DNA from 3 places in the Streptomyces sp. ID05-39B genome. Region 2 is predicted to be linked to each of the others. Evidence: riboswitches for the same ligand, from Rfam matches in the RefSeq annotation. Region 2 holds a riboswitch; each other region holds the start of a gene.

What was found. Region 2 has a riboswitch for cyclic di-AMP ahead of P1P75_RS03475 (M23 family metallopeptidase). Riboswitches for the same ligand answer to the same signal wherever they lie in the genome.
Positions count from the first base shown of each region.
Region 1: linked by a shared signal. The riboswitch ahead of P1P75_RS09175 (C40 family peptidase) and the one ahead of P1P75_RS03475 (M23 family metallopeptidase) in region 2 are both predicted to bind cyclic di-AMP.
Region 3: linked by a shared signal. The riboswitch ahead of P1P75_RS32290 (M23 family metallopeptidase) and the one ahead of P1P75_RS03475 (M23 family metallopeptidase) in region 2 are both predicted to bind cyclic di-AMP.

Region 1 is NZ_JARGEF010000026.1:36,537-46,356, reverse strand. It holds gene P1P75_RS09225 (alpha/beta hydrolase) at 1-464, opposite strand, end outside; gene P1P75_RS09220 (urease accessory protein UreD) at 624-1,376, opposite strand; gene ureG (urease accessory protein UreG) at 1,378-2,055, opposite strand; gene P1P75_RS09210 (urease accessory UreF family protein) at 2,196-2,870, opposite strand; gene P1P75_RS09205 (urease subunit alpha) at 2,893-4,614, opposite strand; gene P1P75_RS09200 (urease subunit beta) at 4,607-4,918, opposite strand; gene P1P75_RS09195 (urease subunit gamma) at 4,930-5,232, opposite strand; gene P1P75_RS09190 (TetR/AcrR family transcriptional regulator) at 5,345-5,992, opposite strand; gene P1P75_RS09185 (ABC transporter permease) at 6,108-7,121, shown strand; gene P1P75_RS09180 (hypothetical protein) at 7,141-7,416, shown strand; cyclic di-AMP (ydaO/yuaA leader) riboswitch at 7,834-7,978, shown strand; gene P1P75_RS09175 (C40 family peptidase) at 7,982-8,455, shown strand; gene P1P75_RS09170 (ATP-binding protein) at 8,559-9,044, opposite strand; gene P1P75_RS09165 (helix-turn-helix transcriptional regulator) at 9,258-9,820, shown strand, end outside.
Region 2 is NZ_JARGEF010000007.1:36,356-46,175, forward strand. It holds gene P1P75_RS03460 (DNA topoisomerase IV subunit A) at 1-298, opposite strand, end outside; gene P1P75_RS03465 (pitrilysin family protein) at 635-1,987, shown strand; gene P1P75_RS03470 (pitrilysin family protein) at 1,984-3,372, shown strand; cyclic di-AMP (ydaO/yuaA leader) riboswitch at 3,671-3,838, shown strand; gene P1P75_RS03475 (M23 family metallopeptidase) at 3,852-4,607, shown strand; gene P1P75_RS03480 (GntR family transcriptional regulator) at 4,796-5,488, shown strand; gene P1P75_RS03485 (HPr family phosphocarrier protein) at 5,701-5,982, opposite strand; gene P1P75_RS03490 (GNAT family N-acetyltransferase) at 6,160-9,030, shown strand; gene P1P75_RS03495 (DUF5998 family protein) at 9,074-9,670, shown strand; gene P1P75_RS03500 (alkaline phosphatase family protein) at 9,670-9,820, shown strand, end outside.
Region 3 is NZ_JARGEF010000215.1:3,486-13,305, reverse strand. It holds gene P1P75_RS32315 (NUDIX domain-containing protein) at 1-351, shown strand, start outside; gene ribA (GTP cyclohydrolase II) at 338-1,036, opposite strand; gene P1P75_RS32305 (MarR family transcriptional regulator) at 1,177-1,698, opposite strand; gene P1P75_RS32300 (dihydrofolate reductase family protein) at 1,750-2,883, shown strand; tRNA gene P1P75_RS32295 (tRNA-Met) at 2,962-3,035, shown strand; cyclic di-AMP (ydaO/yuaA leader) riboswitch at 3,343-3,502, shown strand; gene P1P75_RS32290 (M23 family metallopeptidase) at 3,510-4,538, shown strand; gene P1P75_RS32285 (PrsW family glutamic-type intramembrane protease) at 4,825-6,231, opposite strand; gene trmB (tRNA (guanosine(46)-N7)-methyltransferase TrmB) at 6,355-7,191, opposite strand; gene lhgO (L-2-hydroxyglutarate oxidase) at 7,285-8,544, opposite strand; gene P1P75_RS32270 (MFS transporter) at 8,618-9,820, opposite strand, start outside.

The sequences.
Region 1 (9,820 bases), on a different contig from region 2:
GGGTCGAAGCCCACGAAGTCGTAGGCCTTGGCGGTGTTGGCCCAGACGGGGGCCTTGGTGGTGACCCGGCGGGGGAAGCGCAGGCCGGAGCCGCCGGGGCCGCCCGGGTTGTAGACGAGCGCGCCCTGGCGCTCCTCCTTCGTCCCGGTGTTGCCGATGCGGTCGACGGCGATCTTGATCTGCTTGCCGTGGGGCTTGGCGTAGTCGAGCGGCACGGTCACATAGCCGCACTGGATGGGCTTCTCCAGCCCCCAGTCGGCCGGACAGTCCTGCCAGTCGATGCCGGCCTTCGCGGCCCGTTCGGCGGCGATCGCGGCGCCGCGCGTCTCGCGGTCCTGCCCCGACCGGTCGCCGGTCGCGCTCGCGGTCGGTGCCATGACGGCGCCGGCGACCAGCGTGGCGGCGACGAGCGCGCCGGCCGAGCCGAGCGCCGCCGTCCGTCTGGTCGGTCGTATGTCCCTCAAGTGGGCCCTCCCCGTATCTCAGTTCGTCAGTTGGTCAGCTGCAGAACGTCAGTACGGGGATCCTTGCTGCTGTGAGGTCCCTGAGAACAGAGGTCGTTGACCTTCTTTGCCAATCCGATAACCGGAGAAGCGCGTCCCGCTCACCGGATGAACGGCGGTTCAGGGCAAGGACTTGAGGGCCTCGTCCAGAACGCGTCGCAGTCGCAGACCGTCCGGCGCGACCGCGGTGACCAGGGCGGCCGGCCCGGCCAGCGGTACGAGCGTGGCGCTCTCGCCGAGCATCCGGGCGGTGACGGGCTCCGCCGCCAACTCCGGCCGTACGACGACGATCTGGCCGACGGCTCGATGTCCCGCGAGAACGGCGGGCCCGTCCCAGCCGCCGGGAGCACCCGGCCCGCAGGAGAGTTCCTGATCGAGGACGGCGCGTCCGCCCACCCGGACGACGAGCCGGCTCGTGAGGCGGCCGGGTTCCTCACCCGCCCGGCCGAGCACCTGCTCCTCACGCAGGACGAGCCGGGCGCCGGGCGCGAGGTCGGCGCGGGTGGTGACGTACAGGTCGCTGCCCCGTGCCGAGATCAACTGCTCGGGCAGCCAACGCAGTTCACCGCCTTCGGCGACGTCGAGCCGGACGGCGTAATGGGCCTCGCCCTTGACCTGGCCGGGCAGGGCGATGGTGGCGGCGGCTGAGCCGACGCGCAGCCGGGCACCGCTGCCGACGTCCGCCTCGACGGCGAAGCGGTCACCGCCGAGGGGCCCGCTCATCGCGCCGACCAGCAGGACACGGGCCTCACCGGCGTCACCGCGGGTCCGCCGCAGCGCGAGCGGCCCGTCGCTCTCCAGCACGGGCAGGGCGGTGCCGCCGCGGCCGTCGTCCCGCGCCATGATCCGCGCGGTGGCGTGCACACCGCTCATGTCACGCCGTCCACGCGGCGAGCTGCGCCCGCACCCACGCGGCGACCTCCCGCACCCCGTCCTGGCTCCTCAACGACTGGAACACGACGGGCAGTTCGGCTCGCTGCGCCTTGGCGTCGGCGGCCATCCGGGCGAGGTCGGAGCCGACGTACGGCGCGAGGTCGGTCTTGTTGACGACGAGGAGGTCTGCGGTGGTCACGCCTGGCCCGCCCTTGCGGGGGATGTCGTCCCCGCCGGCCACGTCGATGACGAAGATCTGCGCGTCCACCAGCCCTTTGGAGAAGGTGGCGGTCAGGTTGTCCCCACCGGACTCGACGAGCACGAGATCCAGCGGCCCGACCTCGTCCTCCAGGTCCTCCACGGCTTCCAGGTTGGCCGAGATGTCGTCCCGGATGGCGGTGTGCGGGCAGGCCCCCGTTTCGACGGCGGTGATCCGCTCGGGCGGCAGCACGGCCTCCCGCAGCAGGAACTCGGCGTCCTCACGGGTGTAGATGTCATTGGTGACGACAGCCAGCGAGAACTCGTCACGCAGGGCCCGGCAGAGCGCGGCGACAGTGGCGGTCTTCCCGGACCCGACGGGCCCCCCGAGCCCGACCCGCAGGGCACGGCGCCCTCCGTCGCCCCGCCGGGCATCGGCACTGACGGCGGCGGGCCCGTGGGAGGAATGGTCACGATGCATGTACGGCTCCTATTCGACTGGCTGGGATCGTCCAGCCCGTCCGGCGATCGAGGACGAGGCCGTTCAGGCCGAAAGCGGGGTCTGAGGGCGCAGCCCCCAGGGACGGGAAGGGAAGGGAAGGGGCGGCGGGGGCGGAACCCTCAGGACGCGAACAACCGCACACCCCACCCCGCATGCGCCTGCGCCCCGATCTCCAGCAACGGCGCGGACGCGGAAGGCAGCGCGTCGACCCCGTCGGCAAGGACAGCCTCCCCCGCCGACACCGCCCGATCGACCACCAGGTCCACCTGCGGAGCAACCCGCGCCAGCACGGCCGTAGCCTCGAACGGATCGAGACTCAACAGCCGCACCACCGCGGAAGCGGACCCGCTCACACTCTCGTACGCCGCGCAGTACGCCGCGTCGAGAGCCCCGAGTCCGGCCGCACGGGCCGTCAGCCCGAGTACCACCGGCTGATGCGCACCCTTGGGGAACCCCCGGGCGAGGGCGTCCAGTTCGGGGTCGGGCCAGGTGGCCCGCGCGGCCCGCATCAGCTGCCGTCCGAGCCGGCGCGCGGCCACTCGCAGCGCGGGCGACGGCGTCCGCGCGTCGGCGGCGGCGTCCAGTTCGACGGGGTCGGCGCCGGCCGCCGTGGCCGCGGCCAGGGCCGCCGCGACGAGTCCGGCCGTGTGCAGCCGGCCCCGGCAGAAGTCCTCCAGGCTCGCCGCGTCGGTGATCCGCCCCGCCTTGACGGCCTCCTCCGCCCCGCCGGAGTGCGCGTGCCCGCCGGCGGGGAAACGTCCGTCGGCCAGGACGAGAAGCGCGGCCCTGCTCATCGCCAACCCGTCTTCCGGCTCATCAGAAGAGGAAGTAACGCTGGGCCATGGGCAGTTCGGCCGCCGGCGTCGCCTCGACCAGTTCGCCGTCGATGCGTACGGCGAAGCTGTCGGGGTCGACCTCGACCCGCGGGCGGGCGTCGTTCTCCCGCATGTGGGCCTTGGTCACGCCGCGTGTGGAGTCGATGACGAGGAACTTCTTGCCGAGCTGGAGCCGTTCCGGGAGCCCGTCCTCGATCGCCGGCGGGGCCACGAAGTTGAACGAGTTGGAGGCCGGTGCCCGCCCGATGGCCCCGAACATGGGGCGAGGCAGGATCGGCTGCGGGGTGGGGATGGACGCGTTGGCATCGCCCATCTGCGCGTACGCGATCTGCCCGCCCTTGATGACGAGGTGCGGCTTGACGCCGAAGAACGCCGGTTCCCACAGGACGAGGTCGGCCAGCTTGCCGGTCTCGACGGAGCCGATCTCGCGCGCCAGGCCCTGCGCGAGCGCGGGGTTGATCGTGTACTTGGCGATGTAACGGCGTACGCGGTGGTTGTCCGCGTGGCCGTCCCCCGGCAGTGCGCCCCGGCGTCGCTTCATCACATGTGCCGTCTGCCAGGTCCGCAGGATCACCTCGCCGACCCGGCCCATCGCCTGGGCGTCGGAGGAGATGATCGAGATGGCGCCGAGGTCGTGGAGGATGTCCTCCGCGCCGATCGTGGAGGGCCGGATCCGGGACTCGGCGAAGGCGAGGTCCTCGGGCACCGCCGGGTTCAGGTGGTGGCACACCATCAGCATGTCGAGGTGTTCCTCGGCGGTGTTGACGGTGTACGGCCGGGTCGGGTTCGTCGAACTCGGCAGCACGTGCGGCTGGGAGACGACCGTCATGATGTCCGGCGCGTGCCCGCCGCCCGCGCCCTCGGTGTGGTACGCGTGGATGCCGCGCCCGGCGATCGCCGCGAGGGTGTCGCCGACGAATCCGGCCTCGTTCAGCGTGTCCGTGTGGATGGCGACCTGGATGCCGGTGCGGTCGGCGACCGTGAGGGAGGCGTCGATGACGGCAGGCGTGGAGCCCCAGTCCTCGTGCAGTTTCAGGCCCAGCGCGCCGCCCCGGATCTGGGAGAGCATCGCCTCGTGGGAGACGGTGTTGCCCTTGCCGAGGAAGCCGATGTTGAGCGGGTACTGCTCCATCGCCTCCATCATGCGGGCCAGGTGCCAGGGGCCGGGCGTGACGGTCGTCGCCTTCGAGCCCTCGGCCGGTCCGGTGCCGCCGCCGACCAGGGTGGTCACGCCCGAGGACAGCGCCTCGTCGGCGATCTGGGGGCAGATGAAGTGGACGTGCGCGTCGACCGCGCCGGCCGTGAGGATGCGTCCGTTGCCGGCGATGACCTCGGTCTCCGGCCCGATCACCAGGTCCGGGTGCACCCCGTCCATGGTGTCCGGGTTGCCGGCCTTACCGATGCCGGTGATACGGCCGTCGCGGATGCCGATGTCGGCCTTGACGATTCCCCAGTGGTCGATGACGACGGCACCGGTGATCACGGTGTCCGGGGTGCCCTCCGCGCGCGTGGCACGCGCCTGGCCCATCGACTCGCGGATGACCTTGCCGCCGCCGAACACGGCCTCGTCCCCGGCGAGACCGGGGCCGCCGCTGCGGTCCTCCTCGATCTCGACGATCAGATCGGTGTCGGCGAGCCGGATGCGGTCCCCGGTGGTCGGGCCGAACAGGTCCGCGTACACGGCGCGCGAGATCTCAGGCATCGAGGGCACCTCCGGTCTCCCCGCGCAGTCCGGGCACGATCCGGGCGCCGGCGAGCGGGACGAGTTCGACGTCGACGGGGATCCCGGGTTCGAAGCGCACGGCGGTGCCGGCGGCGACGTTCAGCCGCTTGCCGCGCGCGGCGGCGCGGTCGAACTCCAGGCCGGGGTTGGCCTCGGCGAAGTGGTAGTGGGAGCCGACCTGCACGGGCCGGTCGGCGGCGTTCAGGACGGTCAGCCGGGTGACCTCGCGGCCCGCGTTGCAGACGATCGGGTCCGAGGCGAACAGGAACTCTCCGGGAATCATCGAGGCCCCTCTCAGACGATCGGGTCGTGGACGGTGACGAGCTTGGTGCCGTCCGGGAAGGTCGCCTCGACCTGGACGTCGTGGATCATCTCGGGGATGCCCTCCATGACGTCGTCGCGGGTGAGCAGCTTGCGGCCGGAGGCCATCAGCTCGGCGACGGTACGGCCGTCCCGGGCGCCCTCCAGGATGTGTGCCGTGATGAGCGCGACGGCCTCGGGGTGGTTGAGCCTGAGCCCACGGGCCCGGCGCTTCTCGGCGACGTCGGCCGCCACATGGATCAGCAGCCTCTCCTGCTCGTGCGGGGTCAGTTGCACGTCCCACCTCACATCCTCGCTCCGGACCGTGCGGGGCCCGGTTGCCGCGGCCATTCGGCAAAGTGCCTGGTGGCGTGGAGGGGCAGGCTAGTTGGACCGCATTTCGGCGACGTTAACCGAGCGGTGATCCCGAAGGGCGCGGCTGTTCGGCCGGCACGCTCATCAGGGCGCGCAGGCCGTCGCGCAGGACGTCGACGGGGGCCGGGCCGAAGAGGGCCTGCTGGGCGATGAAGCCCGTCACGGCGGCGATCATCGTGCGGGCGACGTGGTCCGGGGCGATGTCCGTGCGCATCCGGCCGGCCTTCTGGTAGCCCTCGACGATGCGGCCCCAGGCCGCGCGGACCGAGTCGTACCCCTCGCGCAGGACTGCCGCCAGTTCGGCGTTGCGGGGGATCTCCGACCAGGCCTGGACGACCAGGCGTGGGAAGGCGGGCACACCGTCGACGATCAGGGACTCGCGGGCGGCGAGGGTGCGGCCGAGGACCGAGGCCACCAGGAGGTCGAGGGGTGGCGGCGGGCTCTGCCGGGCCGCCTCCTCGAAGGCCTCGCGGACCCCGCCGAGCACCTCGAAGACGATCGCGGCGATCAGTTCGTCCTTGCCGCTGAAGTAGCGGTAGACCGCTCCGGCCGAAAGGTCGGCCTCCTTGAGCACGTCCTGCATGGACGTGGCGTGGAAGCCGTTGCGGGCGAAGCAGAGCGCGGCTGCGTCGAGGATCTGCCGGCGGCGGGCGTCTAGGTGGGCCTGGGATACACGTGCCATGACGCCCAAACTAAAACGAACATTCCTTCTTGACAAGCCGCATCGATCCGGCGCACGGTGGTGGTCACCTAAAACGAACGATCCTTCTTTTTGATCGCCCTCCTGGAGGAACCCCATGTCCACCGCTTCCGCCCCCGCCGCGAGGGGCCCGGCCCTGCGAGCGATCGCGGTCGTCCTCCTCGTCCCGCTCCTTTCCGCGCTCGCCCTGTGGGCCTTCGCGTGGCCCGCCGCGCGCACCGCGCCCCGCGACCTCCCGCTCGGCGTGGCGGGACCGCCCGCCGCCACGGCGGGCATCGAGGAGAAGCTGACTCGGCAGCAGGGCGCCTTCGAGATCCATCACTACGCCGACGAGGCCGCCGCCCGCGCCGCCATCGAGGACCGGACCGTATACGGCGCCGTGGTCGTGACCGCCCAGGGCCCCGAGCTGCTCACGGCCTCGGCCGCGAGCCCCGTGGTCGCCCAGTTGCTGCAGCAGGCGGTGACCGGACAGGCCGCCGCCGAAGGGGGTGAGGTGCCGACGGTGGACGTCGTCGCCGCCCCGGCCTCGGATCCGCGCGGCGCGGCGCTCAACGCGAGCGTGCTGCCGCTGGCGATCGCCGGTATCGCGGCGGGCGCGGTGGTGACCCTGCTCGGGCTCCGCGGGGTCCGCGCCGCGCTCGCGCTCGTCGGGGCGGCGGCCCTGGTGGGCGTGGTCGCCGCGGCGCTCGCACACAGCTGGCTCGGCGTGCTCACGGGCCCGTGGTGGGCGGAGGCGGCGACGCTCGGCCTGTCCATGCTGGCGGTGGGTGCGGCCGTGGCCGGGTGCGCGGCCCTCCTGGGCCCGCCGGGCATCGGGGCGATGGCGTTTGTGGTGATGTTCCTCGGCAACCCCTTCTCCGGGGCGGCCTCGGCGCCGCAGATGCTGCCCGAGCCCGTCGGGGCGATCGGCCAGTGGCTGCCGCCGGGCGCGGGGAGCACGCTGCTGCGCTCCGTGGCGTTCTTCGACGGCGCGGCGGCGACCGGCCCCGCCCTGACCCTCACCTGGTGGGCCGTACTCGGCCTGGGTGCGGTCGGGCTGGGCGACGCACTCAAGCGGCGGCGCAAGGAGGACGGACCGACTCCGGAGCGCAAGCCCGCACTGGCCGGCTGAGGCACGCCACCCCGCGGCGCTGACCCGCGCCGAGGCCGAGCTGATCGACCGTTACCTGGAGGTGGTCGACCTGGTCGGCCGCATCAACCCCGCCCGGCACGGCGACACCTACGGCGGGCTGCGGGCCGCCCAGGCGCTGGTGAGCCGGGCGACCGCGCTGCGGGACGCGCTGACGCTGATGCATCAGCGGGGCGAGAGCGAACTGCACGCGCCGACGCTCGCGCGGGCGCTGCGCGTGCTCGACGGGGAGCGCCGTACGGCGCGCGTCACGATGCCGCCGCTCTCCGACAGTTGACCCGGGGCCATCCGGTCCGGGCGGCCGGCGCCGTGTGGGTGACGTCCGGGCCACGACTCAAACGGACCAAATGGCGTACCCCTGTTCGGAGTACAGGTGATTGCCTTCTCCGACGCCCAGAAGTTGCGCGCAGCGGGGAGGAAGTGGGCGGAATCCAGGGTTCCCGCGCTGGTCGGAGGCCCTATGGCACCTTGACACCTGATCGAACATCAGGGTGTCCACCCGAACGGGTGAGTGGTGAGTAACCCCACAAATCCCCGGTTCCGTTGGGATTTTCGGACATCGGTGAGCCAAGATCCCTGACTGACGACAAGCCCCCGCCACAAGCGGCGGGGCGGTCCGGGCGGACGCCGAGTCCTGCCGCCGCCCGGATGCCCGAGTCGACAGAAGTGCATCGGCAGGAGTGGAGGACCCGAGCAAGACGGGTCGCCGGACCGGAACGTCCCCGCGAGGGGAGGCGCCGGGCCGAGCAGCCCTTGGGGTGAAGCCGCAGCTGCGGCCGGGCAACTTCGCCAGCCCGAATCCGACAGGTCATCCTTCACAGGCGGCTGACGAAGGGTTGCGCATGACTGCGCTCAATCGTGTCCCGTCGCTCATGGCCCGGGCCGGTACGGCCTCGGCGTTCGCCATCGCCGCCGTGGGCGGCTCGATCGTGGTGCCGGGTGTCGCCTCCGATGCGGCGGCTGCCACGCCGGCGACGAAGGCACTTCAGATCGCGGCTTCGAAGAAGGGCTCCCCGTATCGGTACGGGGCCGTCGGGCCGAACAGGTTCGACTGCTCCGGGCTGACCATGTACTCGTTCAAGAAGGCGGGCAAGAAGCTGCCGCGCACCGCCGCCCAGCAGTACAACAAGACGCGACACATCTCCGCCGGCAGCCGCAAGGCCGGGGACCTGGTGTTCTTCCACTCGGGGTCGAACGTCTACCACGTCGGGATCTACGCCGGTAAGGGCAAGATCTGGCACTCACCGAAGACCGGGGACGTGGTGCGGCTCCAGAAGATCTGGACCAAGAGCGTCTGGTACGGCCGGGTCAAGTGATCTCCCGGGGCGGTGGCGGCGTCCTGACGCGCCTCCACCGCCCCGGGATCCACTCGTGGCCCCTGGGGCCCGCTTTGCGGGTGCCAGCGGCCCCTGGCGCCCGTCAGGGCTCCTGCTGCCCCACCGCCGGCACCGGTTCCACACGCCCGACGGGACCGGTCTGCTCGGCGGGGACCGTCCAGGGCAGCTCGATGAAGACGGTCTTGCCGCCCTCGCGCGTGGGGCGGACCCGGAGCCTGCCGCCGCACTCGGCGGTCAGCCATCTGATGATCACCATGCCTCGGCCGTTGTCCTGCTGGACGGCGGCCGGCAGTCGCTGGGGAAAGCGCGGATGACTGTCGGTGACTCCGATGTGCAGCCGCTCGTCACGGTCGAGGACCACGTCCACCGTGAAGGTGGGTGACTGCCCGAAGGTGTGCTGCACGGCGTTGGTGGCGAGTTCGGAGACGATCAGCCGGACGGTGTCGGCCAGCTCGGCGGTGGCGGGAAGACCCCACTGCGCGAGGGTGTCGAGCACGTAGTTGCGGGCCGTGGACACCGAGGCGGGATCGCTCGGCAGAGTGACGGATGCTTCCAGGTGGTCTGCCATGGCGACGTCGTCCCTTTCCCACGGGACCGGAGTCCGACACGGTGCGGATGGTTCGAGTACGGTCCCGGACTGGTGCTTCGTCGCCAGAGTGCCATCACCGCACCGGTCACGGGTGAGGATCCACCAAGATGTGCATATATCTGTCGCTCGATGCGGTGAACTCTGGTAGGGCGGAGCGTATATGGGGGGCCCTGAAGGAGTAAGGAGGATCCCATGCAGCACGGTCCCGCGGTGCGCCGCCGGAAGCTGGGCGCCGAACTGCGGGCGCTGCGGTCCCGCGCGGGGCTCACCAGTGGTGAGGCGGCCCGGCTCGTGGGCTGGCACCAGTCCAAGGTGAGCCGGATCGAGACCGGCACCAGCAGTACGAAACCGGCCGATGTGCGGTTACTGCTCGACGCCTACGGCGTGGACGACGCGCAACTGCGGGAACTGATGCTGGCTTTGGCCGGCTCGGTCGAGGGTGACGGGCGGGAGCACTGGTGGCACGCCTATCGCGGGGTCCTGCCGCCCACCTACCGGGACTTCATCAGCCTGGAGTCGCAGGCGAGCGCGATGCGCACCCTGGAGACGACCGTCGTGCCGGGACTGTTGCAGACCCCGGCGTACGCCCGCGCGGTGACCCGGGCCGCGGTGGAGGGCCTTGACGAGGACCGGCTGGACACGCTGGTGGAGGTGCGGCTGGCCAGGCAGGACGTCCTGCGGGCCCGGCCTCCGCTGAGGATGGACGCGGTGCTCGACGAGGCGGTGCTGCGGCGGGAGGTGGGCGGCCCCGAGGT
Region 2 (9,820 bases):
GGGCGTCGTAGATCGACGCGTCGCCGTGCGGGTGCAGCTTGCCCATGACCTCGCCGACGACACGCGCGCACTTCACGTATGAGCGGTCGGGGCGCAGGCCCATCTCGTTCATCTGGTAGACGATGCGGCGGTGGACGGGCTTGAGGCCGTCGCGGGCGTCCGGCAGGGCGCGGGAGTAGATGACCGAGTACGCGTACTCGAGGAAGGAGCCCTGCATCTCGTCGACGACGTCGATGTCGAGGATCCGCTCCTCGTACGAGTCGTCGGGCGGCGGGGTCTTCGTGCTGCGGCGGGCCATCGCTGCCGGCTCCTCCTGTTTCCTGGTCGCTCGCCTGCGGGGCGCTCACGTCGGTGTCGACGCGCGCCCTTCGGCTCACTCTTGCTGAGGCGTGTGACGGGATCTACGCGGACCATTGTGGACCGTGGCACTGACAGCGCGTCCCATGGCCCGGGCGTCGGCGACCGGACCGGCCGGAGCGGCACCTCGTTCACGGCTGTCCGCAGGCTACGCGATCTCGCTCTCGGCGTACGCCGCCCGGGAACTTCACCGCGGCTCCGCACGCTTGCATACAGTGGCAGGACCGGCAGGAAAACCGCGGTTTCGACGACCGCGTCCGCGATCGGAAGGACGTACATGCCCATGGGTCACACGGCCACAGCCCAGGCAGGCTCCGGAGGCCTGACAGCGAGCGAGCACCGCCTGGCCAACGGCCTGCGCGTGGTGCTCTCCGAGGACCACCTGACCCCCGTCGCGGCGGTGTGTCTCTGGTACGACGTCGGCTCGCGCCACGAAGTCAAGGGCCGTACCGGCCTTGCTCACCTCTTCGAGCACCTGATGTTCCAGGGCTCCGCCCAGGTCAAGGGCAACGGCCACTTCGAGCTGGTCCAGGGCGCAGGAGGCTCGCTCAACGGCACGACGAGCTTCGAGCGCACCAACTACTTCGAGACCATGCCCACCCACCAGCTGGAGCTCGCCCTCTGGCTGGAGGCCGACCGTATGGGCTCCCTGCTCGCCGCACTGGACGACGAGTCGATGGAGAACCAGCGCGACGTCGTCAAGAACGAACGCCGCCAGCGCTACGACAACGTCCCCTACGGCACGGCGTTCGAGAAGCTGACCGCTCTCGCCTACCCGCAGGGCCACCCCTACCACCACACGCCGATCGGCTCGATGGCCGACCTGGACGCGGCGACCCTGGAAGACGCGCGCGCGTTCTTCCGCACGTACTACGCGCCCAACAACGCCGTCCTGTCGGTCGTCGGAGACATCGACCCGGAGCAGACGCTCGCCTGGATCGAGAAGTACTTCGGCTCCATCCCCACCCACGACGGCAAGCCCGAGCCCCGTGACGGCTCCCTGCCCGACGTCATGGGCGAGCAGCTGCGCGAGGTCGTCGAGGAGGAGGTCCCGGCCCGCGCGCTGATGGCCGCCTACCGGCTGCCGCAGGACGGCACACGCGCGTGCGACGCGGCCGACCTGGCGCTCACCGTGCTCGGCGGCGGCGAGTCCTCCCGCCTCTACAACCGCCTGGTCCGCCGCGACCGTACGGCTGTGGCGGCCGGCTTCGGCCTGCTGCGCCTGGCCGGCGCGCCCTCCCTGGGCTGGCTGGACGTCAAGACGTCCGGCGATGTCGAGGTGCCCGTCATCGAGACGGCCATCGACGAGGAGCTGGCCCGGTTCGCCGAGGAAGGCCCCACGGACGAGGAGATGGAGCGCGCTCAGGCCCAGTTGGAGCGCGAGTGGCTCGACCGCCTGGGTACGGTCGCCGGCCGCGCCGACGAACTGTGCCGGTACGCGGTGCTGTTCGGTGACCCGCAACTCGCCCTGACCGCCGTCCAGCGTGTGCTGGAGATCACGGCGGAGGAGGTCCGGGAGGCCGCCGAGGCCCGCCTGCGCCCCGACAACCGCGCCGTACTGGTCTACGAGCCCACCGAGCCCGCCGCGAACACCGCCGACGAGGACGAGAACGAGGAGGCGGCCCAGTGACCGAGCTCGCCGCGATGGACTTCCACCCCCAGCCCCGGGCGGGCGAGGCCAGGCCCTGGGCGTTCCCGGCCCCCGAGCGCGGGACGCTCGACAACGGCCTGACCGTCCTGCACTGCCACCGCCCCGGCCAGCAGGTCGTCGCCGTCGAGGTCATCCTCGACGCGCCCCTGGACGCCGAGCCGGCCGGCCTCGACGGCGTGGCCACGCTCATGGCGCGAGCCTTCTCCGAGGGCACCGACAAGCACTCCGCCGAGGACTTCGCCGCCGAGCTGGAGCGCTGCGGCGCCACCCTCGACGCGCACGCCGACCACCCCGGCGTCCGGCTCAGCCTGGAGGTTCCGGTCTCCCGCCTGGCCAAGGGCCTCGGTCTGGTCGCCGACGCCCTGCGGGCCCCCGCGTTCGCCGACAGCGAGATCGAGAGGCTCGTCCGCAACCGCCTGGACGAGATCCCGCACGAGCTGGCCAACCCGTCCCGGCGTGCCGCCAAGGAGCTCTCCAAGGAGCTGTTCCCGGCGACCGCGCGCATGTCGCGTCCGCGGCAGGGCACCGCGGACACCGTGGAGAAGATCGACTCCGCCGCCGTACGCGCCTTCTACGAGAGGCACGTCCGGCCCGCCACGGCCACCGCCGTGGTCGTCGGCGACCTCACAGGAGTCGACCTCGACGCGCTCCTCGGCGACACCCTGGGCGCCTGGACGGGCTCCGCGGGCCAGCCGCGTCCGGTACCGCCGGTGACCGCCGACGACACCGGACGGGTCGTCATCGTGGACCGCCCAGGCGCCGTCCAGACGCAGTTGCTGATCGGTCGCATCGGCGCCGACCGGCACGCACGCGTGTGGCCCGCGCAGGTCCTCGGCACCTACTGCCTCGGCGGCACGCTCACCTCCCGGCTGGACCGCGTCCTGCGCGAGGAGAAGGGCTACACCTACGGCGTGCGCGCCTTCGGGCAGGTCCTCAGGTCCGCGCCGGACGGCTCGGGCGCCGCGATGCTCGCCATCAGCGGTTCCATCGACACCCCGAACACCGGTCCCGCGCTGGAGGACCTGTGGAAGGTGCTGCGCACCCTCGCCGAGGGGGGCCTGACCGACGCCGAACGTGACGTCGCCGTGCAGAACCTCGTCGGGGTTGCGCCCCTGAAGTACGAGACGGCCGCCGCCGTGGCGGGCACCCTGGCCGACCAGGTGGAGCAGCACCTGCCCGACGACTACCAGGCGACGCTGTACCAGCAGCTCGCCGCGACCGGCACCGTGGAGGCCACGGCGGCGGTGGTGAACGCCTTCCCGGTGGATCGCCTGGTGACGGTCCTCGTCGGCGACGCAGCCGCGATCAAGGCGCCGGTCGAGGCCCTCGGTATCGGTGAGGTGAAGGTCGTCTCCGCGGAGTAGGGCGGCGGAACGGATCGCGAAGCGGTTCGCGCGTGGCAGCGCGGAGCGGAAGCTCCGAGCGGACGGAGCAGTGGGCACGCTGAACGGACCGCGGAGCAGGACCGCGGCGCCGCGCGTGTGAAGGGGCCCTGGTGGACGGATGTGTCACCAGGGCCCCTTGATGTCCGAATTGAGGGAAGGTTGCCTGTCTGCCCTGTGGCATGCGCTACAAAAGTCGCGTTCTGTTTGGGGATTGACGGCCGCCGCGTCTAGTTTCAACCGGGCTGTTCGTCAGGCAGTGCGCCGCAACCGCGGCACCGGACAGTCATCGCCGAGTCCCCGCATGGCGCGAGCCAGGGGAGCCGGGGACCCAACTAGGCAGTCCCTGGGGTGAATCGGACGCCCGCGCGTTTCGCGAGGGGGTCCGTAGGAGACCTTCCTGCTCCGAACCCGTCAGCTAACCCGGTAGGCGAGAGGGAAGGAAAGGACCGCTCAACTACATGGCGTCCACTTGCGCCACCGGGAAGCACCGTCGTCCCAGCCGGATGAAGCGTACGACCGCCCGCGCGGCGGGCATCGCGGCGCTCACCACCACCGGTGTCATCGGCACCGTCGCCTCCAGCCCCGCCCTCGCCGCGGAGAACCCCGTCGAGCAGACCGGCCTCATCCCGGTCGTCTCCATCGGCGACACGGTCGCCGAGCAGATCGACGACCAGGCCGACGCTCAGAAGCGGGCCGCCGAGCAGGAGGCCGAGCGCAAGAAGGCCGCCGCCCGGGCCGCGGCCAAGGCCGAGGCGGAGCGCGAGGCCAGGGTGCGCGCGGCGCGCGCGGCCGAGCGCGAGCGCCTCAACACCTTCGTGTCGCCGATCAGCGGCTCCTACGTCTCCACCGGCTACGGGTCCGGCGGCTCCCTGTGGTCCTCCGGCAGCCACACCGGCATCGACTTCCACGCCGCCAGCGGCACCCCCGTGCACGCGGTGGGCCTCGGCACCGTCGTCGAGGCAGGCTGGGGCGGCGCCTACGGCAACCAGGTCGTGATCCGGATGAACGACGGCACGTACACGCAGTACGGCCACCTGTCGTCCATCGCCGTCTCGGTGGGCCAGAAGGTCGCTCCGGGCCAGCAGATCGCCCTGTCCGGCGCCAGCGGCAACGTCACCGGCGCGCATCTGCACTTCGAGGCCCGCACCAGCGCGGAGTACGGCTCGGACATCGATCCGGCCGCCTACCTCCGCACGCACGGCGTGCACATCTGACGACGTACGGCGACAGATCGTACGGCCCCGGCCCTCTTGGCCGGGGCTTTCGTCGTTTCAGGGACCGTGCTGTCCAAAAAATATCCATGGATTTCGACCCGCCATCGGAAATCCCCGCTGATTGCAATAGAGTCACGGAACACACGTCAATCGTCGACGTTTCACGGGGATTAAGGCGGAGGTCGGTCATGCGTATTCCGGCGCACTCGGTGTGCACGGCCATCCGGGACGACATCGTCGCGGGTGTCTACGAGCGCGGCAGCCGCCTCACCGAGGAACTCCTCGCGCGCCGCTACGGCGTTTCGCGTGTCCCCGTCCGGGAGGCCCTGCGCACGCTGGAGGCCGAGGGCTTCGTCGTCACCCGGCGGCACGCGGGCGCGTGCGTGGCCGAACCGACCGAGCAGGAGGCCGCCGACCTGCTGGAGATGCGGATGCTGCTGGAGCCGCTCGGCGCCGCCCGAGCGGCCCAGCGCCGCACCGAGGCGCATCTCAAGGTGCTCCGCGGCCTCGTCAGGCTGGGCCAGGAGCGCGCCAGGCGGGGCAACAGCGAGGATCTGCGCTCCCTGGGGGGCTGGTTCCACGAGACCCTCGCCCAGGCCTCCGGCAGCCACGCCCTGACCTCGACGCTCACCCAGCTGCGCCACAAGATCTCCTGGATGTACGCGGTGGAGGCGCCCGCCAGTCCCGTGGAGTCCTGGGCGGAGCACGGCGCGATCGTGGATGCGGTGGCGCGCGGCGACGCGGAGCGCGCGCGGGCGGTCACGGCGCTGCACACCGAGCGCGCGACCTCCGCACACCGGCTGCGCTTTTCCGGCGGCGACCGCCAGGACCGTGTGAGGACTTCGCAACACGTCGTAAACATGTCCGGCCTCCGGCATTAACAAGAGGGCCGTATACAAAGAAGTGAATTCGGCGGAGAGGTATTTTCGCTGCTCTTTTTCCGGCGTGCCCCGTATTTCGGTGGCGCGCTCTTCCTGTGCCCGCGGACTATTTCCGGCACGCCCCCGGCAATTCCGTCCGGGTCGGAGAACAGCGGAGCCGCGCCACCCGGATCGGGTGACGCGGCTCTCGGCCGCTGAGTGCGGCAACCGGCTCAGACGGTCTCGGGGAGCTCCTCGAGACCCTCGGCGACCAGCTTGGCCAGCCGGTCGAGGGCGATGTCCGCACCCTCGGCCTCGGAGGTGAGGACGATCTCCTCGCCGCCCTGGGCGCCCAGGCCGAGGACGGCCAGCATGGAGGCCGCGTTGACGGGGTTGCCGCCCGCCTTGGCGATCGTCACCGGGACGCCTGCGGCCGTGGCGGCTCGGACGAAGATGGAAGCGGGGCGGGCGTGAAGGCCCTCGGCCCAGCCGACGTTGACGCGGCGCTCAGCCATGTGATGCTGCCCTTCAGTGTCTCAGGTTGTCTAGACCAGTGTTCCACACATCATGCGTGTGAGGACGGTCCGTGTGTCCCGTCCCGGTGCGGTCGTCGGATCGCGGCCTCGATCCGACCTCCGTCCCCCACAGACTGCCTCGCGCCGTAGTCATACGCGAGCCGTACTCTGGGGCCCATGCAGAGCGCGCCGGACCGCCACGAGTATCCCGCCCACTGGGAAGCCGACGTGGTGCTGCGCGACGGCGGCACCGCGCGCATCCGCCCCATCACCGTCGATGACGCCGAGCGCCTGGTCAGCTTCTACGAGCAGGTGTCGGACGAGTCGAAGTACTACCGCTTCTTCGCGCCCTATCCGCGACTGTCCGCGAAGGACGTCCACCGCTTCACGCACCACGACTTTGTGGACCGGGTGGGACTCGCGGCCACGGTCGGCGGCGAGTTCATCGCCACCGTACGCTACGACCGCATCGGGGCCGACGGGATGGCCGCCACCGCCCCCGCCGACGAGGCCGAGGTCGCCTTCCTCGTGCAGGACGCCCACCAGGGACGGGGCGTCGCCTCCGCCCTTCTCGAACACATCGCGGCCGTCGCGCGCGAGCGGGACATCCGACGGTTCGCCGCCGAGGTGCTCCCCGCGAACAACAAGATGATCAAGGTGTTCACCGACGCCGGCTACACCCAGAAGCGCAGCTTCGAGGACGGCGTCGTCCGCCTGGAGTTCGACCTCGAACCCACCGAACGCTCCCTGGCCGTGCAGCGCGCGCGCGAACAGCGAGCCGAGGCCCACTCCGTGCGGCGGTTGCTGGTGCCCGGCTCGATCGCCGTCATCGGCACCGGCCGCACCCCCGGCGGCGTCGGCCGCAGTGTCCTCGGCAACCTGCGGGAGGCCGGCTTCACCGGAGCCCTCTACGCGGTGAACAAGGCGTTCCCCGAGGACCTCAAGGAACTCGACGGCGTACCCGCCCACCGCTCGGTGCGCGACATCGACGGACACGTCGACCTCGCCGTCGTCGCCGTCCCGGCCGACCACGTGCCGCAAGTCGTCACCGAGTGCGGCGAGCACGGCGTGCAGGGACTCGTCGTCCTCGCCGCCGGATACGCCGAGAGCGGCCCCGACGGACGCGAGCGCCAGCGCGAACTCGTGCGGCACGCGCGCGCGTACGGGATGCGGATCATCGGCCCCAACGCCTTCGGGATCATCAACACCTCCCCACAGGTACGGCTGAACGCGTCGCTGGCCCCGCAGATGCCGCGGCCCGGCCGGATCGGCCTGTTCGCCCAGTCCGGTGCGATCGGCGTCGCCCTGCTGTCCCGGCTGCACCGGCGCGGCGGCGGCGTCACCGGCGTCACCGGCGTGTCGACGTTCGTCTCCTCCGGCAACCGAGCCGACGTGTCCGGCAACGACGTCCTGCAGTACTGGTACGACGACCCCGACACCGACGTCGCCCTGATGTACCTGGAGTCCATCGGCAACCCGCGCAAGTTCACCCGTCTCGCACGGCGCACGGCGGCGGCCAAGCCGCTGGTGGTGGTCCAGGGCGCAGGCTCCGCCCCCCAGGGCCATGCCGTCCGGGCCACCCGGCTGCCCCATGCCACGGTGTCCGTCCTGCTGCGGCAGGCCGGCGTGATCCGCGTGGACACCATCACCGAGCTGGTCGACGCGGGCCTGCTGCTGGCACGCCAGCCGCTGCCGCGAGGCCCGCGCGTGGGCATCCTCGGCAACTCCGAGTCGCTGGGGCTGCTGACGTACGACGCGTGCCTCTCCGAAGGACTGCGTCCGCAGCCGCCGCTGGACCTCACCACCGAGGCGTCGGCCCAGGACTTCCACGCCGCCCTGGCGCACGCCCTGGCCGACGAGGCGTGCGACGCGGTCGTGGTGACGGCGATCCCGGCGATCGGCGAGGCGTCCCCCGGCGACGCGGAACTGGCGCAGGCGCTGCGCTCGGCGGCGGCCGCAGGCCCCGCCAAGCCGGTGCTCGTGGTGCACGTGGAGCTGGGCGGTCTCGCGGCGGCCCTGTCCGCCGCGACGAGCACCGCCCCACGCGCGCGTACGGCGCCGCCCGACACGGCAGCGGCCGAGGCGGGGACGACCCGGACCGGGACGACGACGCCCGGGACGACCGAGTCCGGCACGCCCCCCGCCCCCACCGCGGAGGCGGCATCCCCCGAGGACCTGGAGGGCGCCCACCTCATCCCCGCCTACCCCGCCGCGGAGCGCGCGGTCCGCGCCCTCGCCGAGGCCGTGAAGTACGCGCAGTGGCGGCGCGAGGCGGCCGACCCCGGCAAGGTGCCCGAGCACGAGGACATCGACGAGAAGGGTGCCGCCGCGCTCATCGGCAGGCTGCTCGCGCGCGGGCAGGGCCTCACCCTCGGCACCGACGAGACCTTCGAACTGCTCGGCCGGTACGGCATCCCCGTCCGCCGGTCCCTCCCCGCGCACACCCCGGACGAGGCCGTACGGGCCGCCGCCGCCCTCGGCTACCCTGTCGCCCTCAAGGCCACCGCCCCCCACCTGCGCCACCGTGCCGACCTGGGCGGCGTCCGCCTCGACCTCGCCGACGAGGAGCAACTGCGCCGGGCGTACTCCGAGTTGACCGAACTGTTCGGCGCCCCGCAGGAGCTGCGCCCGGTGGTGCAGGCGATGGCCCCGCGCGGGGTGGACACCGTCGTCCGGGCGGTCATCGACCCGGCGGCCGGAGCCGTACTGTCGTTCGGGCTCGCCGGCGCCGCCTCGCAGCTGCTCGGTGACATGGCGCACCGCCTGATCCCGGTCACCGACAGGGACGCCGGCTCCCTGGTCCGGTCGATCCGGACGGCACCCCTCCTGTTCGGCTGGCGCGGTTCGACGCCCGTGGACACCCCCGCCCTGGAGGAACTGCTGCTCAGGGTGTCCCGCCTGGTCGACGACCACCCGGAGGTCGTCGCGGTCACCCTGGAGCCGGTCGTCGTCGCCCCGCACGGCCTGAGCGTTCTCGGCGCCTCGGTCCGCCTCGCGCCCCCGCCCGCCCGGGACGACCTCGGCCCACGGACGCTTCCCGCCTACTGAAGGAGCCGTCACCGGTCCCTCGCAGTCAGTGGGTCCCCGTAGGATGGAGGGCATGGCCAAGACCAGTACGACGACCCAGGGGCTGCGTGCGGCGATCGAGCGCAGCGGCTACTACCCGGCCCTCGTGGCCGAGGCGGTGGAGGCCGCCGTCGGCGGCGAGCCCGTCCGGTCGTACCTGGTCCACCAGGAGACCACGTTCGACCAGAACGAAGTGCGCCGGCACGTGACCGTGCTGGTTCTCACCGGCAACCGCTTCATCGTCAGCCACACCGACGAGCAGGCCGCCGACACCACCTCCCCGACGCCGTACGCCACGACGTCCACCGAGTCCGTCAAGCTCAGCCGGATCTCCTCGGTGGTCCTCAGCCGCGTGGTCGCCAACCCGGAGTCGTACACGCCGGGCAGCCTGCCGCGCGAGGTCGTGCTGACGATCGGCTGGGGCGCGGTCTCCCGCATCGACCTGGAGCCCGCCGCCTGCGGCGACCCCAACTGCGACGCCGATCACGGTTACACAGGCAGCTCGACGGCCGACGACCTCAGCCTGCGCGTCAGCGAGGCCGGGGACGGCCCGGACACGGTGCGCCAGACCCTCGCCTTCGCCCAGTCGCTCTCCGAGGCGACCGCGGATCTGACCGCGTAATGGCCCAGCCCGCCGTCTGGGACGACCCGGAACCCCTCGCCGTCTCCTCCGCACCCGTCCCCGAGTACGGCTCCGGCTCGCTCGCCGACCTGCTGCCCACGCTCGCCGCCGGCATGGGCGTCGAGGACATGACCGCGGCGATCCCTGAAC
Region 3 (9,820 bases), on a different contig from region 2:
GAGACCGCGGCCGGACTGCTGGACGGCGACGACCCGCGCGAGGCGATCCGCCGCGAGGCCGTGGAGGAGACCGGGCGCACGGTCCACGAGGTCGAGCACGTCTTCGACGCCTTCATGAGCCCCGGCTCGGTCACCGAACGCCTGAGCTTCTTCGCCGCCCCCTACGACGGCTCGGCACCCGGCGCCCGGACGGCCGGCGTCGCCGAGGAGGGGGAGGACATCACCGTCGTGGAGCTGCCCTTCACCGACGCGCTCGCCCTGATCCGCACGGGCGCGATCGCCGACGCGAAGACCATCATGCTGCTCCAGTGGGCGGCGCTGGACGGGCCGTTCGGCCTCAGCTCACGTTGAGTTCGGTGAGAGCGGTGACCTCGGTCAGCCCCGTCAGTTCGGTCAGTTCCGTCCGTTCGGTCAGGTCGGCCAGGTCGGCCAGCGGCAGAGTGTGCTGCGTCGTGAGGACCTTGGCGCGCAGGTAGCGCACGTTGTGCGGGGTGGTGAAGACGCCGGTGGGCACGCGCTCCTGGACGCCGATGCCCAGCCCGCGGAGCTGCTCGGCCTTGTCGGGGTTGTTGGACAGCAGGTCGAGTTCCGTGATGCCGAGGGCACGCAGCATCTGGGCGGCGGCGGTGTAGTCCCGGGCGTCCTCCGGCAGCCCGAGGGCGGCGTTCGCCTCGTAGGTGTCGAGGCCCTGGTCCTGGAGGGCGTAGGCGTCGAGTTTGTTGTAGAGGCCGATGCCGCGGCCCTCCTGGCGCAGGTAGAGCAGGACCCCGCCGTGCTCGGCGATGCGCTCGACCGCCTCGCGCAGCTGCGGGCCGCAGTCGCAGCGGGCGGAGCCGAAGACGTCGCCGGTCAGGCACTCGGAGTGCAGCCGGACGAGCGGGACGGGGCCGGGCCTGCCGAGGACGACGGCGACGTGCTCCTGGCCGTCGGCGAGCCCGTGGAAGGTGACGAGTTCGGCGTCGACCGAGTAGCCGTCGTGGAAGCGCAGCGGTACCCGGACGCGGGCACGCTGGGTGGCGGCGGGGGTGTCGAGCATGCGGGTTCTCCGGGTCCGGGTTTCTGCTTCAGATTTGAAGCAGATCTACGGTGGTGACCCTACCGCATGCTTTAAATTTGAAGCAACGGAATTGTGCCGCGGCTCACAGCGGCCCGGCGGCCCGGTGTTCGGCGGTCCGGCTACGGCGTCCCCGAGCAGGGCGAGGAGCGCCGACGCCAGGGCAGCTCCTCGGGCGCGGCCTCGCCGCCGTCCCCCTGCAAGCCCTGCGCGACCTGCGTGAAGATCTGCTCCAGCTGCCCCACCTGCTCGGGCGTCAGCCGGTCGAACAGCAGAGTGCGTACGGTGTCCACATGACCGGGCGCCGCGTTCTCCAGGACCGCCATGCCCTCGTCCGTCAGGACCGTGACGCTCCCGCGCTTGTCCCACTCGCAGTCCTCGCGCCGCACCAGCCCGTCCTTCTCCAGCCGCGTCACCGCGTACGTCAGCCTGCTGCGGGTCATCTTCAGCCGCTCCGCCAGGTCGGTCATCCGCAGCCGCCGCTCCGGCGCCTCGGAGAGATTGGCGAGGATGGAGTAGTAGGCGTGAGGCATGCCGGCCTCCTGCTGGAGCTGCCGGTCGATCGCGTCCTCCAGGAGGAGGTATCCGGCGATGTACGCGCGCCAGGCGCGCTGCTCCTCGGGGGTGAGCCAGCGGGTCGTCATGCCTCCAGTGTAGGTTTGTTTCAAACTTGAACCAAGGGGAGACCCGCGCCGATGCCGTACCCGTACGTCCTGCTGTCCGCCGCCGTCTCCCTCGACGGCTACCTCGACGACACCGGCCCCGACCGGCTGCTGCTCTCCGGCCCGGCCGACTTCGACCGGGTCGACGAGGTGCGGGCCTCGGTCGACGCCATCCTGGTCGGGGCCGGCACGATCCGCGCCGACAACCCGCGCCTGCTGGTCAACTCGCCCGTCCGCCGTGCCGCCCGGGTGGCCGCCGGGAAGCCGGAGTACCCCCTCAAGGTGACGGTCAGTGGTACCGGAGAGCTGGACCCGGGGGCGCGGTTCTGGCACACCGGCGGCGACAAGGTGCTCTACACGACGGACGCCGGCGCGGACCGTGCCCGTGCCCTCGGTCTCGGCGGCGCGGCCGGCGTCGTCCCGCTGGGCCCGGGCCTCGACTGGCGCCGGCTCCTGGAACACCTCCACGACGTGCGGGGCGTACGGCGCCTCATGGTCGAGGGCGGCGGCACGGTCCACACCCAGCTCCTGAAGGCGGGTCTCGCCGACGAGCTCCAGCTCGTCATGGCCCCGCTGTTCGTGGGCGACCCGCAGGCGCCCCGGCTCTTCGGCCCCGGGGGCTACCAGGGTGGCCGCCTGCGCCTGACCGGGACCCGGCGCATCGAGGACGTGGTCCTCATGTCGTACGAGCCCACCGCACCCGGTACCGGTCCGCTCCCCGCCGCCGCCGACCGGCACTGGCTCGCCCTGGCCTGCGAGCTGGCCGCCGCCTGCCCGCCGTCGCGGACCGCGTTCAGCGTCGGCGCGGTCGTGGTGGCGGCCGACGGCACGGAGCTGGCGCGCGGCCACTCCCGCGAGGCCGGCGATCCCGTCGTCCACGCCGAGGAGGCGGCCCTCGCCAAGATCGGCCCCGCCGACCCCCGGCTGGCCGGCGCGACCGTCTACAGCAGCCTGGAACCCTGCGCCCGGCGCTCCTCCAGGCCCGCCCCGTGCGCCCGCCTCATCCTCGACGCGGGCGCGCGCCGGGTCGTGACCGCCTGGCGGGAGCCGGACACCTTCGTCACCGACGCCGACGGCAGTGGCCTGCTCGCCGCCGCGGGTGCGGACGTCGTCGTACTTCCGGAGTACGAGGCGCAGGCCAAGGCGCCGAACGGTCATCTGCTCTGACGGACCCCCTGCGCGGACCCCCGGGTCCGACCGTGGTTCTGAGCGTCCCCCGCATGGCGTAGACTGGTGTCACACCGACGCGGGGTGGAGCAGCTCGGTAGCTCGCTGGGCTCATAACCCAGAGGTCGCAGGTTCAAATCCTGTCCCCGCTACTCAAGGCCGAGGGCCGGAATCCTGATCATGGGATTCCGGCCCTCGGTGTGTTCGGGGTGGCGCTGATGTCACCTTCCGTGATCGCGTCGGAGCCCTCCGCATCACATCTGAGTCACCATCAAAAACCTTGTGACTGCTGAGGGGTGTCCGGCCGGTGGTCAACTCGCCCGTTTTTCACCGGTCGTGGGTCGAAAGTCCAGGCCAGAAATGTTGTTGATCAAGCGGAACGGCTTGGAATCCCGCCCCCGAGTCTATTAACGTTCGATAACGCAGCGCGGTCGTCCCAGCCGTCACAAGAGTCGGCTCCGTGCGCACGCGCCGAATCCCGCAAGGGAACCGGGGAACCACCAACTTGGGGTGAATCGCGCGGAAGCCGCCGTACAGTCACGGCCGGTATACGCGCGTAGGAGACCTTCCCGCTCCGAACCCGTCAGCTAACCCGGTAGGCGACGGAAGGAAAGGAGCACGCCCGCGTGGCGTCCAACCGGCCTGTCCCAGAAGCCCCCACCGTGCCCGCCCAGCAGACCTTCGGCTACGGCACGTACCGCACCGACGAGGGCCCCTGGGAGGAGTGGAACCCCACTGAGGATTCCATTCGCCCGGTGCGCGGCAAGCACCGCGTCGCCAAGCAGCGCGGCGGACTCGCCCGCAGCTCCACCGTTCTCGGCGTCGGTGTCATAGCCGCCGTCGGCGGCGCCGGCATGGCCAGCGCCAACACCGGCAAGGCGCCGGTCTCCATCTCCCTTCCGGACCTGCCCTCGGTGGGTTCCCTCATCTCGGACGACGACACCCCCGAGGAGACGGCGGCCCCCGCGCTCAGCACCTTCGGCGCCGAGACCGTCGCCGAGGAGAGTGCCGACAGCGGTGCCGACGCCGGCGAGGCGCTGCGCAGCCGGATCATTGCGCAGGTCGAGTCGCAGCAGACCCAGGTCGAGACCAAGGCCCAGGAAGCCGCCGAGGCCACCGCCGCCAAGGCCGCCGCCGACGCCGTCGCCAAGGCCGAGAAGGAGGCCGCGGCCAAGGCCGAGGCCGCCAAGAAGAAGGCCGCCGAGGAAGCCGCCAAGAAGGCGGAGGCCGAGCGCCTCGCCGCGCTGGCCAAGCAGTACACGCTGCCGACCTCCTCGTACACGATCACCTCGACCTTCGGTCAGGCCGGCCCCTACTGGTCCTCCGGGTACCACACGGGCCTCGACTTCGCCGCGCCCACCGGCACGCTGATCAAGGCCGTGCACAGCGGCACCATCACGGCCGCCGGGTATGACGGGTCGTACGGCTACAAGACCGTGCTCACCCTCGATGACGGCACCGAGATCTGGTACGCCCACCAGTCCTCGATCGGCGTCAGCATCGGCCAGAAGGTCGCCACCGGCGACGTCATCGGCCGCGTCGGCGCCACGGGCAACGTCACCGGGGCCCACCTCCACATGGAGGTCCACGCGGGCGGCAGCGGCTCCGGCATCGACCCGGCCGCCTGGCTGCGGGACAAGGGGCTCAACCCCTGACATTCCTCCCAGGGGAGCCCCGCCGGGTTCCCCTGAGGTCTTCCGGGAAGTGTCACGGGGGTCGGTGAGGTCTACGCCCGGATGTTTCCCGGATGTTCGTCAACCCTGGCCGCCGGTGCGCAACGCGCGCCGGCGGCCAGGGTGTTGTCATCACCCATGACCTCTCTGGGCAAGCCCGGCTCCTCCGGCCCCGAGGTCCTCCCGCTCGCCCCCGGCCGGCAACGTCTTCGGCTGGACCGCGGACGAGGCGGCCCCCTGCGCCGTCCTCGACGCCGCGGCGCGTCGCTCAGGGCTGGTGCGGCTGGGCGTACGGGGCCTGGGCGGACGGAGTCTGCGGGTACGGGGTCTGCGGGTACGGGGTCTGCGGGTACGGCGAGGAGTACGGGGTGTAGGCGGCCCGCGGCTGGGGTGAGGCGTACGCGGTGTGTCCGGGGTACCCGTAGTACCCGGGCTGCGGATGCGCCGCCCCGGGCGGATACCCGTACCCCCCGTGCATGCCGTAGACCCCGTACACCGGCAGCGGCGCGGGTGCGGCCAGCCGGGAGGCGTGCTCCAGCGCCGGCCGGGCCACCTCCCTGCGCCGCCACAACTCGTTCAGCAACTCCCGTTCCCGTACGACGAAGTCGGCGCCGCCCCGCCCCTGCCGCCCGCGGTGCCGCAGGAACGCGAGAGAGGTGGCGTAGGCCTCGTACTGGGCGACCGCCCGTGCCGCGGGCCTGCCCAGGTGCCGGCGGGCGTACTGCCGGGCCACCCTGCGTGCCCGCATCGAGCCGAGGGCGTACGGCTCGGCCGGGCCGATCCAGCCGGCGGCCGTGTACGCGGGCAACTCGTCGCGCACGGTGCCCAGCTCCCGCTGGCGCGTCCACACCACCAGCCAGGTCAGCACCCCGAACGCGGGCACCATGATGGCCCCGTACACGGCGAAGAAGCCCCATTCGCCGAAGGTCGCCGAGCCGTTCCACAGGGCGTGCATGAGCATCGCGAGGAACAGGCCGCACAGGGGGAGCACCACGCGCCGCACGCGCTGCCGCTCGCCGGACAGCGCGGCGATGCCGAAGCCGAGGCCGGTCAGGACCGTGAACAGGGGGTGCGCGAACGGCGACATGACGACGCGCACGAAGAACGTCGCGACGGTGACGGAGGCGATGCCGCCGTCCCCGGTGAGCTGGTCGGTGCCGAAGGCGTTGCCGAGGTAGAGGATGTTCTCGGTGAACGCGAAGCCGGTGGCGGTGATCCCGGCTATCACCACGCCGTCGACGATCCCGGTGAAGTCCCGCCTGCGGAACAGGAACACGAGGAGAACGGCCGCCGCCTTGGCGGACTCCTCGACGACGGGCGCGATGACCGTCGCGCCCAGGGTGTCGGCGTGGGCGGGGTCGGCCGTCGCCGTCGCTATCCAGCGGACCGCGAAGCTGTTCGCGACGATCGCTATCAGCGCCGCCGCACACGCGCCCCAGGCGAAGGTGAAGACCAGGTTCCGCCAGGGGCCGGGCTCCACCCGGTCGAGCCAGCGGAACGCGGCTATGAGCAGCGGCACGGGCAGCACCGCGAGGCCCAGCCCCACCAGGAACCCCTCCGTGCCCGTCTGCTCACGGACCAGGGCGAGGATCACCAGCCCCGACAGGGCGAGCAGCGTGATCAGCGCGCCGTAACGGACCCACTTGTGCTGCCACCAGTGCGCGTGCCGCAGCACACCGCCCTCGGCCGGGCCGCCGGGCTGCGGCGGATGCGGGGGAAGCGGTGGGAACGGGGAACTGGTGGCCACGACATCGACCCTAACGAGGGAGAGGACGGTGGTGGGGGGAATTCCGGCTGGTCAGTGGTCCGGGCGACCCTCGTGCTGTACGCGGCGGAAGAGCAGGTCGTTCACCACATGACCCTTGTCCAGCCCCTGTCCCTCGAAACGGGTGAGCGGCCGGAAGTCGGGGCGGGCCGAAAAGCCGCCGTCGGCCCGGGTGTTGGCGAAGGCCGGGTGCGCGGTGAGCACCTCGAGCATCTGCTGAGCGTACGGCTCCCAGTCGGTCGCGCAGTGCACGAGCGCGCCCGGTCTCAGCCGGGTCGCGGCAAGGTCGAGGAACTCCAGCTGGATGAGGCGCCGCTTGTGATGACGCTTCTTGGGCCAGGGGTCGGGGAAGTAGACGCGCAGCCCGTCGAGGGAGTCCGGGGGGAGCATCTCGCGGAGCAGGATGATCGCGTCGCCGTTGGCCACGCGGACGTTCCTCAGGCCGGTCCGGTTCGCCAGGTTGAGGAGATTGCCCTGGCCGGGTGTGTGGACGTCCACGGCGAGGATGTTCGTCTCCGGGTCGGCGGCGGCCATCTGGGCGGTCGCCTCGCCCATGCCGAAGCCGATCTCCAGGACGACCGGACGGTCGTTGCCGAAGAGGTCGGCGAGGTCGACTTCGTGGCCGTCGATGTCCAGGCCCCACTTCGCCCACAGCCGCTGGAGCGCGTCGGCCTGTCCCGCGGTCACCCGGCTGCGGCGCGGCTGGAAACTCCTGATCCGCCGCTCGAAATGCGACCCGGCGGGATCGGCCCTCGGACCGTCGGGGAAGCGCGGCTCCCCCTTGGCGCGGGTACGGCGGACGGACTCGCCGGAGTGGTGATCACCGGGGGCGGGCCTGGGAGGTTCTGGGGTACTCAGCGAATCAGACACAGTGCGGTCGATTTTACGGGCGCCGGCGGGGGTGGGCCGGGCCGGCCGGAGTGCGTACGGACGGGGCGTGATCACCGTGGGGCCGCCGCCCGCCTACACCGGTCCCTGTGTCCCCGGTCCCTGTGTCCCCGGGGACTCCGGTGCCCGCAGGGCCGCCAGTGCCCTGCGGGCCACCTCCCGGCCGATCGGCAGGGAGGCGGTCGCCGCGGGGGAGGGGGCGTTGAGCACGTGGATCGCGCGCGGGGACTGCCGTATGAGGAAGTCGTCCACCAGGGAGCCGTCCCGGCGGACGGCCTGGGCGCGGACGCCGGGGACCGCGCGGACCAGGTCCTGCGGCTCGACCGCCGGCAGCAGGCGGCGAACCTCCTCGACGAAGGCGCGCTTGGACAGCGACCGGTGCAGCTCCCCGACGCCATGGCGCCAGTGCCGGCGGGCCAGGCGCCAGGCGCCGGGCCAGGCCGCCGTGGCCGCGGCCTCCCGCGGACGGACGACCCCCCAGCCGTACCCCTCGCGGGCCAGGGCCGGGACCGCGTTGGGGCCCACGTGGACGCTGCCGTCCAGGCCGCGGGTGAGATGCACGCCGAGGAACGGGAAGGCCGGGTCGGGGACCGGGTAGACCAGGCCGCGCACCAGGCCCTGGCGGGCCAGCTCGTAGTACTCGCCGCGGAACGGGACGATGCGGACCTCTGGGTCGTCGCCGGTCAGGCGGGCGATCCCGTCGCAGTGCAGCCCCGCGCAGTTCACCAGGACGCGACCGCGGACGACGTCCCCGCGCGCGGTGAGCACCGCCACACCGAGGTCGGGGCGGCGGTCGATGCGGACGACCCGCGCGCCGTAGCGGATCTCCGCGCCGGAGGCCTCGCCGAGCTGCCGGGCGACCGCGGTGAAGTCGCAGGTGCCGGTCGTGCCGACGTGGATCGCCGCCAGGCCGGTGACCTCCGGCTCGTACTCCGCGATCTGGGCGGGGCCCAGCTCGCGGACCGCGATCCCGTTCTCCCGGCCGCGCTGGGCCAGGGCGTGCAGGCGCGGCAGTTCCGCGCGGTCCGTCGCGACGATCAGCTTGCCGGTCACGGCGTGCGGGATGCCGTACTCCGCGCAGAACTTGATCATCTCGGCGGAGCCCCGCACCGCGTAACGCGCCTTGAGCGAGCCGGGGCGGTAGTAGATCCCGCTGTGGATGACGCCGCTGTTGCGGCCGGTCTGGTGGCGGGCCGGGCCCGGTTCCTTCTCCAGGACGGTCACCCGGGTGCCCGGCGCGGCACGGCTGATCGCGTGCGCCGTCGACAGGCCGACGATCCCGCCTCCGATCACCAGCACGTCGCAGTCGTAGCCGATCGTCCGCACCTGCACCACCTCCCGGCTTCGATAGTGCACTGCGCCACTGACAATGCCTTCAAACCCGTGAGGCGCCACCGGCGCGGCCGGCTCAGGCCGGCGTCATCAACAGGGGCCGGGCCCGCTCACGCAGCTCGACCACCCGCGGCTCGTCGCCGTACGGCTCCAGGCGGTGCAGGAGGTCCTTGACGTACTCGGTGGTGCGGGCGGACGAGATCCGGCCGGCCACCTCCACCGCCCGCACGCCCTGCGCGCAGGCGGCGTCCAGATTGCCCGATTCCAGCTCGGCTACCGCCGACACGACGAGCCGCAGGCCGTGCGAGCGCACGAACTCCTCCGTCGGCTGCGACAGCGCCTGCTCCGTGAAGCGGCGCACCTGGCGTGGTGCCTTCAGGTCGCGGTAGCACTCGGCGGCGTCGGCGGCGAAACGGTCGTAGGAGTAGAAACCCAGCCAGGTCGGGTCGTGGTCGCCGTCGCGGGCCCGCTCCAGCCAGCTCTCGGCCGCCTTGAGGGCGGCGCCGGCGGCCTGCGCGTCACCGGCGCGCGCGTGGGCGCGTGCCTCGACGAGCCGGAAGAAACTCATCGTGCGGGCGGTGGCCAGGCCGCGGTTGCGCTCCAGGGCGGCCTGGGCGAGGTCGACGCCCTCGTCGCCGAAGCCGCGGTAGGTCGCCTGGAGGGACATGGAGGCCAGGACGTATCCCCCGAGGGGCACGTCGGCCGCCGCGCGCGCGAGGCGCAGCGCCTGGATGTAGTAGCGCTGGGCGGCCTCCTGCTGACCGGTGTCGAAGGCGATCCAGCCCGCGAGCCGGGTGAGTTCCGCCGAGGCGCCGAACAGGGCGCGGCCGACCTCGTCGGAGTACGCGCCGAGCAGCAGCGGAGCCGCCTCCACCCGCAGGCACTCCGGCACCATGGACGAACGCCAGTCGCCGCCGCCGTACTTGGAGTCCCAGCGCCTGGCGTCCTCGGCGGCCTCCCGCAGTTTCCGTACGTCACTGTGGCCGACTTTGAGCGGTGCGCCGGAGGCCTCGGCGGAGTTGACCTCGCGCGCCACCGAACTGTCGGCCGGGGTTATCAGCCACCGCGAGGCGGGCGTCGCGTACGCGCTCACCGCGAACGAACCCGCCAGCGACTGCCAGATGCCGCCCGAGCCCGCCCGGCGCCCCGCGAGGTCGAGCCGGTACAGCTCGGTCGCCGAGCGCACGGCCTGGCCGACGTCCCTGGGGAAGGCCAGGCCCACTTCGGGCGCGGGGTCCGCGTCCGCCAGTCCGATCTCGTGCAACGGCACGGGCCGGCC